Regions from separate parts of the Streptomyces sp. NPDC016677 genome, predicted to be linked through region 2. Evidence: riboswitches for the same ligand, from Rfam matches in the RefSeq annotation. Region 2 holds a riboswitch; each other region holds the start of a gene.
What was found. A riboswitch is a leader RNA that binds a small molecule or an ion and turns the genes downstream of it on or off. The one in region 2 is predicted to bind cyclic di-AMP.
Positions count from the first base shown of each region.

Region 1 (3,185 bases), on a different contig from region 2:
CTGACCCCGCACCGCATCGCCGCGGCGGGCCCCGACGGGGTCGAGCTGCTGTTCGTCCACACCCTGCTGCAGAGCCCCACGGCCACACTGTGCCTGGGGCCGCTCACCGGAGGCACCCCATGAGTGACATCGAGGAGAAGTTCCCCCGCGCCCTGTGGGTAAGGCTCATCGTCTACATCGCCGTCGGCCACGTCTTCGCGGCCTTCGTGTACCTGCTCTTCGAGGTGGGCGCGAAGTGACGTCCTGGGCCTTCGCGGACGCCGCCTAGTCGAGGAACCGGTCGCGCAGCCGGTCCCGGGTCCCCGGGGTGATCCGCAGGCCCCGCTCCAGATAGGTGTCGACGTCGCCCCAGGTCCGCTCGATCGTCTCGAAGGCCGCCGTCAGGTACTCGGCGCGCGCGTCGAACAGGGGGCTGAGCAGTTCCATGACCTCGGGGGAGTAGGCCGAGTCCGCGGAGCCGCTGCGCTTGACCTTGTAACGGCGGTGCTTCTCGTTGGACTTCAGGTAGTCCTCGACGATCGCCTCCCGCTCGACGCCCAGCGCGAGCAGCGTCACCGCGATGGACAGGCCCGCGCGGTCCTTGCCGGCCGCGCAGTGCATCAGGGCCGGGACGCTGTCCTCGGCGAGCGCGTGCAGCACCTGGGAGTGCTCTGCGGTGCGGTCCGTGATGATCGAGCGGTACGAGGCGATCATCCGGTCGGCGCCCTTGCCGTCCGCGAGGATCTCCCGCAGCTGGTCCAGGTCGCCGTCGCGGACCATCGTCCAGAACTCGGCGCCGTCGGCGGGGTCGGACAGCGGCAGGTTCACATTGCGCACGCCCGGCAGGGTCACGTCGGGGCCTTCGAGCTTCTGGTCGGCCGCGTTGCGGAAGTCGAAGACGGTGTGCAGGCCCAGACCCGCGAGGAACGCCGCGTCCTCGGCGGTCGCGTGGGCGAGGTGGCCGCTGCGGAACAGCACGCCGAACCGCACCCGCCGTCCGTCCGTGGCCGGCAGGCCGCCCACGTCACGGAAATTGCGTACCCCGGCCAGCTCCGGCTCGGTCGACGGGACCTGTTGCGTCACGAGGACTCCTCCCATTCGGCTCCGCTGCCGCTGTTCGACGGCGGGTGCGCCCGACGATACGGCATTCCGACCCTCGAAAGAGTCCTGGTTGTCCCTCTGTGTGACTTCTGATGCGTCTGTCCGAATTGGAGCATTCTCCCCAACTCGCTCTGGAATAAAAGTCGCTGGCGCGGGCCCGCGTGAGCAGCGTCATATCCGTGACCGTACGTCGCCCCTCATGTTCACGTAATGCGGGTGCTTTTCAAGGGTGTTCGCCTCCCACGCAATTCCCGCCATCGACGGAGGGTGACGGATCATTCCCCCAAAGGATCATGTGAAACACCTGCACCGGTAATCCCTCGCTTGTCCCTGTGCGTCCTGGTCCCTTACGTTCACCACCGATCCGGGCGGACGCCTAATCCTGCCGCCGCCCGGAGACCACACCCACTCACCACCCGTACGCGGCAGGAGCGGGGGACCCACAGGTACGACCGCCTGTTCCGGTTCCCGGGACGGCTAGGGGTAAAGCCGCGCTCTTCCGGCGCGGCCGGGCAGCTCCAGCCCGCACCCGACAGCTCACCTCGCAGGCGCCGGAGAGGAATTCGTCATGCCCGCGAAGGGTAAGCACCGCCGTACCAAGACCCAGCGCCTGACCCGCACCCTCGCCGTCGCCGGAACCGGCGGCGCCGCACTCGCCCTGCCGCTCCTGGGGGCCGCCGGCGCCCACGCCGCTCCCGCGCAGTCCGCTTCGGCGCAGTCCGCCGCCGTGAAGGACGCGCAGACCTACACCGTCCGCGCCGGTGACTCGCTGGCGAAGATCGCCGACGCCGAGGACGTCAGCGGCGGCTGGAAGAAGCTCTACGAGGACAACCGCGACGCCGTCGGTGACGACCCGTCGCTGATCCGTCCCGGTCTGAAGCTCACCATCGGCGGCAAGGCAGCGGCGAGCGCCGACTCCGCCGCGGACACCGCGGACACCGCGGGCGCCGCGGAGAAGAAGACGGCGCAGCCTGCGTCGGACACCGCGGACAGCTCCGCCGGCTTCGTGGCCCCCGTCGACGGCGGCACCGTCGGCACCCCGTACCACCAGTCCGGCGGCATGTGGTCCAGCGGCTACCACACCGGCACCGACTTCGTCGTCCCGACCGGCACCTCGCTGAAGGCCGTCGGCGCGGGCACGGTCGTCACCGCCGGCTGGGGCGGCGCGTACGGCAACCAGGTCGTCATCAAGCTCGCGGACGGCACCTACGCCCAGTACGCCCACCTGTCCTCGCTCTCCGTCTCCAGCGGCGACTCCGTGACGGCCGGACAGCAGGTCGGTCTCTCCGGCGCCACCGGCAACGTGACCGGCCCGCACCTGCACTTCGAGATCCGCACCACGCCGGACTACGGCTCGGACATCGACCCGCTCGCCTACCTCAGGTCGAAGGGCGTCTCCGTCTGACGCCGCCCGCCGCCCGCGCCCGCCGGAGGCCGGACCCCGATCGCCGGGTCCGGCCTTCGGTGTCCTGTGTGGCCCGGGGAACGTGGCTCAGTTATTCCGGAATTGGCCAACACTTTAGGAGTGGCCTTTCTCACCGCCCGTCAACCCCTTCCTACGGTCGCGTAGGTCACAATCCAAGGTGAATCATGGGCCGACGTGGCAGACGATTCGAAGAGTGACAAGAGAGCAGTGATCGGGTCGTACGTGGCGGTGGGGGACAGCTTCACCGAAGGTGTCGGTGATCGCGGCCCCGACGGGGCGTTCGTCGGCTGGGCCGACCGCTTCGCTGTTCTGCTCGCGGACCGGCGGCCCGAGGGCGACTTCACGTACACCAACCTCGCCGTACGCGGAAAGCTGCTCGACCAGATCGTGGCGGACCAGGTGCCCCAGGCGGTCGATCTCGCACCGGACCTGGTCTCCTTCTGCGCGGGCGGCAACGACATCCTCCGGCCCGGCACCGACCCCGACGAGGTGGCCGAGCGGTTCGAGCGGGCGGTGGCCGCGCTCACCGCGACGGCCGGCACGGTCATGGTGACGACCGGCTTCGACACCCGCCGGATGCCCGTCCTCAAGCACCTGCGGGGCAAGATCGCCACGTACAACGGACATGTACGGGCCGTCGCCGACCGCTACGGCTGCCCGGTGCTGGACCTGTGGTCGC
Region 1 covers NZ_JBVHEO010000002.1:845,993-849,177, reverse strand. The annotation lists gene ACZ3IG_RS09105 (helix-turn-helix domain-containing protein) at 1-123, shown strand, start outside; gene ACZ3IG_RS09100 (DUF6126 family protein) at 120-239, shown strand; gene ACZ3IG_RS09095 (tyrosine-protein phosphatase) at 265-1,062, opposite strand; cyclic di-AMP (ydaO/yuaA leader) riboswitch at 1,484-1,644, shown strand; gene ACZ3IG_RS09090 (M23 family metallopeptidase) at 1,649-2,485, shown strand; gene ACZ3IG_RS09085 (SGNH/GDSL hydrolase family protein) at 2,714-3,185, shown strand, end outside.
Region 1: linked by a shared signal. The riboswitch ahead of ACZ3IG_RS09090 (M23 family metallopeptidase) and the one ahead of ACZ3IG_RS27715 (transglycosylase SLT domain-containing protein) in region 2 are both predicted to bind cyclic di-AMP.

Region 2 (3,185 bases):
CCCTGTTCCGCTTCCAGGTTGTCGAAGGCGAAGCTGGACAGCGAGCAGGCGCGCAGAAGGTGGCGGGTATCGGGCAGCGGGCCCTGGCGCAATACCGCCCCTTGGCAGTCCGACACCCCGAGGCCGATGGCGCGCCCCTGCCCCAGCGGTCCGCGCTCGTACGGCAGGAAACCGGCGCTCTCGCCGCCCTCGTACAGCACCGCCACCCGCGCCGCCGGGCGTACCCGGCCCACGGCCTCGGTGAACTCCGGTTCCATGAAAGGGTTGCGAGGGGCGTGCGACTTGGCGCGCAGCTCCCGCCAGTGCTCCCGTTCCCCCTCGCCCAGTTCCTCCGGCCTCAGCACACGAATGTGTCCGCTGCTCAACTCGACCCCCCGATCAAGTCCCCCTGGACAGAAGGAAAGTACCCCTGGGGCCCCTCGGAGCGGTAGAGAGCGGAGCATGTTGTTGCCAACCGGTGCACAGCGCTTCAACCGCCTTTAGCCGGTGATGCGTCAGGTTTCGGACATCCGCGTCGGGAACGTGCGCTTGACGACGGTGAGTCGAGGGCGCGCGACGTCCGTATTCTCTGATCATGAACCCCACCGCATACGATCTCGTCGCCACCGATCTGGACGGAACGCTGCTGCGCGGCGACGACACCGTCTCCGAGCGGTCGCTCGCCGCGCTCGCGCGGGTGACCGGGGCCGGCGCGCACCACCTGGTGGTGACGGGACGCCCGGCGCCCAGAGTGCGCGCGCTCCTCGGCGACCTCGGCTGCGGGGGGCTCGCGGTGTGCGGACAGGGCGCGCAGGTGTACGACGCCGGCGCGGACCGGATGCTGTGGTCGGTCACCCTGGACCGGGAACTGGCCGAGACCGCGCTCGGCAAGATCGAGGCCGAGGTCGGCGAGGTGTACGCCGCCGTCGACCAGGACGGGGTGGACGGGCTCACGCTGATCGAGCCCGGGTACCTGATGCCGCACCCCACACTGCCCGCGGTGCGGGTCGGCCGGCGGGACGACCTGTGGGCGGCGCCCATCAGCAAGGTGCTGCTGCGCCACCCTGACCTGTCCGACGACGAGCTGGCGGCGACGGCCCGCGCGGTGGTCGGGTCGCTGGCGACGGTCACCATGTCGGGGCCGGGGACGGTCGAACTCCAGCCGTGCGGTGTCACCAAGGCGACCGGTCTGGAGCTGGCGGCGGAGCGCCTGGGGCTGAGCCCGGAGCGCACGGTCGCCTTCGGGGACATGCCCAACGACATCCCCATGTTCCGGTGGGCGGCCCACGGCGTCGCCATGGCCGGCGCCCACCCGGAACTGCGGGCGGTCGCCGACGAGGTCACCCTGTCGAACGAGGACGACGGCGTGGCCGTCGTCCTCGAACGACTCTTCGCCCGAGGCCGGGCTCAGTAGGCGCTGTAGACGTTGTCCATGGAGCCGTACCGGTCGGCCGCGTAGTTGCAGGCGGCGGTGATGTTGGCGACCGGGTCGTACATGTCCCAGGAGGTGCCTTCGACGTGGTACGCGTCGAAGGTCGGCTTGATCACCTGGAGCAGGCCCTTGGACGGGGTGCCGTTGATGGCGTTGATGTCCCAGTTGTTGATCGCGAACTGGTTGCCGGACGACTCCCGCATGATGTTGCGGTAGATGCCGTCGTACGAGCCCGGGATGCCCTTCTCGGCCATGATGTCGAGCGACTGGCGGATCCAGCCGTCGAGGTTGTTGCTGTAGCCGTTGGCCGCGGTCAGGGCGGCCGTGGTGGTCGCCGTGGTCGAGTCGGCGGCGGGGACGGCGGCCGGGGCGGCGGACGCGCTGGCGGCGCCGGCGATCGGCAGCGCCAGTACGGCGGCGCCGGCACCGGCGAGGGCGAGCTTGCGGACGAGACGGTTGGCGCCGGCGGCGTGCCGGAGAGCCTTTGCGGGCATGGTGCGGTCCTCTCCATACGCCTGCGAGGTGAGCTGTCGGGTTCGGGCGGGGAGGTGCCCGGCCGTGCCCTGTCGGGCCCGGCTTCACCCCGAGCCGCTCCGGTCCTCCGGGACGTCGGGTGACGTCCGGTGACCGGCGCGGCGACTTACCTGGGTCCCCCGCTCCTGCCGTGAATGAGTCGGATGCGTGTGCGTCGGGCGGTGGCAGGATTCGGCGTCCGCTCGACAGGCCGGGAACGTATGCGACAGCACATGTCCGGAACAAGTGCCGGAATCACCTAACGTGCCTGTTGACCTTGGTCTGAGGCATTTGGGGTACTTGATCCTTTGCGAGTGGCAAGGGTCAACTGGCGTACGGGGCAAGGGGATGGGGGGTGCGTGGGCGGCGGTGTGCGGTCGGGCGGCGGCGTGAGTCAAGTCACTGGCGTCGACGAGCGGGGCAAATCGGGCAATGAGGTCAACTTGGTTTTTACTGGCCAGGGGTGACCGTCGTCGTGGCGGGAGCGCCCGCCTGACTCGCCCGGCAGCGGGAACGAGGGCTGGGGCGGGGGTCTGGAACGAGGGCTGGGGCGGGGGTCTGGAACGGGGGTCTGTAACGGGGTCTGTAGGTCGAATGGGTGACGTTCCCGGGTCGCGCGACGTTGGGAGGAGTGGTGGGATCTTCGATGGATTCCCGGTGGGCCTTCGCTGGGCCCTCGACGCAGCCTTGGTGGACCGGTGGCGGGACCGGCGGGGCCGGGGAGTCTCCGAGGGGTCCAGGAGGGGTCCAGAGGGAATCGCGGCGTCGGCGTGCCCCGGCCGCCCCGCGAAGTCGATCCATGTCCGCTCATATCACCTGATCAAAAACATACAGTTCATGATCTGATACCGACCGGCCTGTAACGGTGGGCGCTATCGGTGATCGAAACGTGACCGGATACGCTGACTTGAGTGATGGCAGCGACCTATCGACCAGCCGTGTAACCGCGAGTAGACACCAGCAGACAGGAGACCCCTCGTGACCGTCGTCGGGCCGTTCGGGCTGAGCGTGCGGGACCAGGCTCTGGAAGCCGATGTCCAGGCCGGAATGGCGGCAGTCGAGGAAGGACTGCTGGAGGCAACCAAGAGCGAGGTGCCCTTCATCACGGAGGCCGCCCAGCATCTGGTGCGGGCGGGCGGCAAGCGGTTCCGGCCGCTGCTGGTGATGCTCGCGGCGCAGTTCGGCGACCCCTACGCCCCGGGTGTGGTGCCCTCGGCGGTGGTCGTGGAGCTGACCCACCTCGCCACGCTGTACCACGACG
Region 2 covers NZ_JBVHEO010000013.1:94,447-97,631, reverse strand. The annotation lists gene ACZ3IG_RS27725 (GNAT family N-acetyltransferase) at 1-344, opposite strand, end outside; gene ACZ3IG_RS27720 (HAD family hydrolase) at 575-1,393, shown strand; gene ACZ3IG_RS27715 (transglycosylase SLT domain-containing protein) at 1,387-1,905, opposite strand; cyclic di-AMP (ydaO/yuaA leader) riboswitch at 1,910-2,097, opposite strand; gene ACZ3IG_RS27710 (polyprenyl synthetase family protein) at 2,903-3,185, shown strand, end outside.

Region 3 (3,185 bases), on a different contig from region 2:
CTGGTCCGCCGCAACGACGAGCGGCTCGCCACCGCCCGCGAGATCGCCGAGGCGGCCCAGCGCGCGGTGCTGCCCGAGCCCGCCGAACGGCTCGGCGGCTTCGAGATCGCCGCCTGCTACGAGGCCGCGCAGGCGGACGCCTTCATCGGCGGCGACCTGTACGCGGTGCAGGACAGCCCGCGCGGGGTGCGGATGATCGTCGGGGACGTGCGGGGCAAGGGGATGGGCGCGGTGGCCGCCGTCGCCGTCGTGATCGGGGCGTTCCGGGAGGCCGCCGAGCAGGAGTCGACGCTGGAGGCGGTGGCGCAGCGGCTGGAGCGGGCGCTGGCCCGCGAGGGCACCCGGCGCGAGGGACTGGACGCCTTCGAGGGGTTCACCACCGCCGTCCTCGTCGAACTCCCGCACGGCGACGGGGTGGCCCGCGTCGTCAACCGGGGGCATCCGCCGCCCCTGCTGTGCCACGCCGACGGCAGCCTGCGCGCCCTGACCACGCGGGACGCGGCGCTGCCGCTCGGCATGGGGGAACTGGGCGTGTGGCCGGACCGCGCGGAGGAGACCGCCTTCCCCGCCGGGGCCACGCTGCTGCTCTACACCGACGGGGTGACCGAGGCCCGGGACGCCCGGGGCGAGTTCTACGATCCGGTGGCGCGGCTCGGTGGCCGGCGCTTCCGGCATCCGGGTGACCTGCTGGACACCCTCGCCGAGGACGTGCGCCGGCACTCCGGGGGCGGGATGGCGGACGACATGGCGCTGCTCGCCGTACGGCGGCCCGATCCGGGCGGCGCCGACGAGTCCGGTGGCCTGGACGAGTCCGGGGGCGCCTGTGGTCACGAAGGGTGATGGGGTGGGAGCCCTCCGCATAACAATTGATGCACGGTCAGTTTCAAGCGGCGGAACCGACCGCTGTGCGGGTGTACTGAAACGCGGTCAACTCGCCCCGTTTTCGCCCTCCGTGCGGCCTTGCTCCCGGCCGAGAAGCTTAATGATCAAGAGGAACGGCTTGGAAACAGCGCCCCGCTTCTATTAACGTTCGATAACGCAGCGCGGTCGTCCCAGCCGTCACAGAAGGCGGCTCCGTGCGCACGCGCCGAATCCCGTAAGGGAACCGGGGAACCACCACCTTGGGGTGAATCGGGCGTATCCGACCGTGGAGACACGGCCTGTATACGCGCGTAGGAGACCTTCCCGCTCCGAACCCGTCAGCTAACCCGGTAGGCGGAGACGGAAGGAAAGGAGCACGCCCACGTGGCGTCCAACCGGCCTGCCCCCGAGGCCCCGTTCGTGCCGAACCAGCACGACCCCGCAACCTTCGGCTACGGCGCCTTCCGCCCCGACGAGGGCCCCTTCGAAGAGTGGAACCCCACCGCCGACACCGTCCGTCCCGTGCGCGGCAAGCACCGGGTCGCCAAGCAGCGCGGCGGACTGGCCCGCAGCTCCACCGTCCTCGGCGTCGGCGTCATAGCGGCCGTGGGCGCCGGCGGCATGGCCAGCGCGCAGACCGGCAAGCCGCCGGTGTCGATCTCCATGCCCGACCTGCCGTCCGTGGGCTCGATCATCTCGGACGACGAGTCCGCCGGAGACACGGCGGACGAGGGGTCGGCCACGCCGCTCAGCAGCATCGCCGCCGTCGCCTCGGACGACACCGAGGAGGGCACGACCACCGCCGGTGAGTCGCTCCGCGCCCGGATCATGGCGCAGGCCGAGCAGCAGCAGAACCAGGTCGAGACCAAGGCCGCCGAAGAGGCTGCTGCCGCCGCCGAGAAGAAGGCCGCCGCTGCCGCCGCCGAGGCCGAGAAGAAGGCCGAGGCCAAGGCCGCCGCCGCCAAGAAGAAGGCGGCGGCGGAGGCCGCGCGGAAGGCCGAGGCCGCGCGGCTCGCCCAGCTGGCCAAGCAGTACGCGCTGCCGACCTCCTCGTACACCATCACCTCCAGCTACGGGCAGGCCGGCGCCTACTGGTCCTCCGGCTACCACACCGGCCTCGATTTCGCCGCGCCCGCAGGCACCCTCATCAAGGCCGTGCACTCCGGGACCATCACCGAGGCCGGGTACGCGGGCTCCTACGGCTACCGCACGATCCTCACCCTCGACGACGGCACCGAGGTGTGGTTCTGCCACCAGTCCTCGATCAGCGTCAGCGTCGGCCAGAAGGTCAGCACCGGCGACGTCATCGGCCGCGTCGGCGCCACCGGCAACGTCACGGGCGCCCACCTCCACCTGGAGGTCCACCCGGACGGCTCCACCTCCGGCATCGATCCGATGGCCTGGCTGCAGAGCAAGGGCCTCACCCCCTGAGCCGTCCCCTTGTCCGGGACACCTGATCCCCGGCGGTCCTGACGGCGACCCCCCGACGTCAGGGCTGCCGGTTCACGGGCGCGTACGGATGGTGCGCGTAGAGCTGGTACTGCTGGTACTGCTGGTACCTGGGGTACTGGTGCGGTGCCGGCGTCGGCGGGGCCGTGGCCCGTGCCGCGTGGGCCAGCGCCGGGCGTGCCGTCTCCCGGCGGCGCCACAGCTCGTGCAGCAACGCCCGCTCCCGTACGACGAAGTCGGCGCCCGCCCGGCCGCGCCGGCCCCGGTGCCGCAGGAACGCCAGCTCGGTCGCGTACGCCTCGTACTCCGCCACCGTCCGTGCCGCCTCCTTCCCGGCGTGGCGCCGGGCGTGCGCACGGGCGAGGCGCCGGGCCCGCATCGAGCCGAGCGCGTACGGCTCCGCCGGGGTCAGCCAGCCGGCCGCCGCGTAGGCGGGCAGTTCGGCGCGTACGGTGACCAGTTCGCGCTGCCGGGACCAGACCGCCAGCCAGGTCAGCAGCCCGAACACCGGCACCATGAACGTCGCGTACACGAGGAAGAAGCCGTACTCCCCGAGGGCCGAGGAGCCGTTCCACAGCGCGTGCATGCCCATCGCGAGCAGCAGGCCGGCCGGCGGGAGCAGGACGCGCCCGGCCCGGCGGCTCTCGCCGCGCAGGGCGGCGAGACCGAAGCCGAGGCCGGTGAGCACCGTGAACAGCGGGTGCGCGAACGGCGACATGACGACGCGGACGAAGAACGTCGCCGCGGTGACGGAGGCGATGCCGCTGCCCCCGGTGAGCTGGTCGGTGCCGAACGCGTTGCCCAGGTAGAGGATGTTCTCGGTGAACGCGAAGCCGGTGGCGGTGAAGCCGGCCAGGACAACGCCGTCGAGGAGC
Region 3 covers NZ_JBVHEO010000005.1:7,270-10,454, reverse strand. The annotation lists gene ACZ3IG_RS16170 (PP2C family protein-serine/threonine phosphatase) at 1-840, shown strand, start outside; cyclic di-AMP (ydaO/yuaA leader) riboswitch at 1,076-1,233, shown strand; gene ACZ3IG_RS16165 (M23 family metallopeptidase) at 1,246-2,292, shown strand; gene ACZ3IG_RS16160 (PrsW family intramembrane metalloprotease) at 2,351-3,185, opposite strand, start outside.
Region 3: linked by a shared signal. The riboswitch ahead of ACZ3IG_RS16165 (M23 family metallopeptidase) and the one ahead of ACZ3IG_RS27715 (transglycosylase SLT domain-containing protein) in region 2 are both predicted to bind cyclic di-AMP.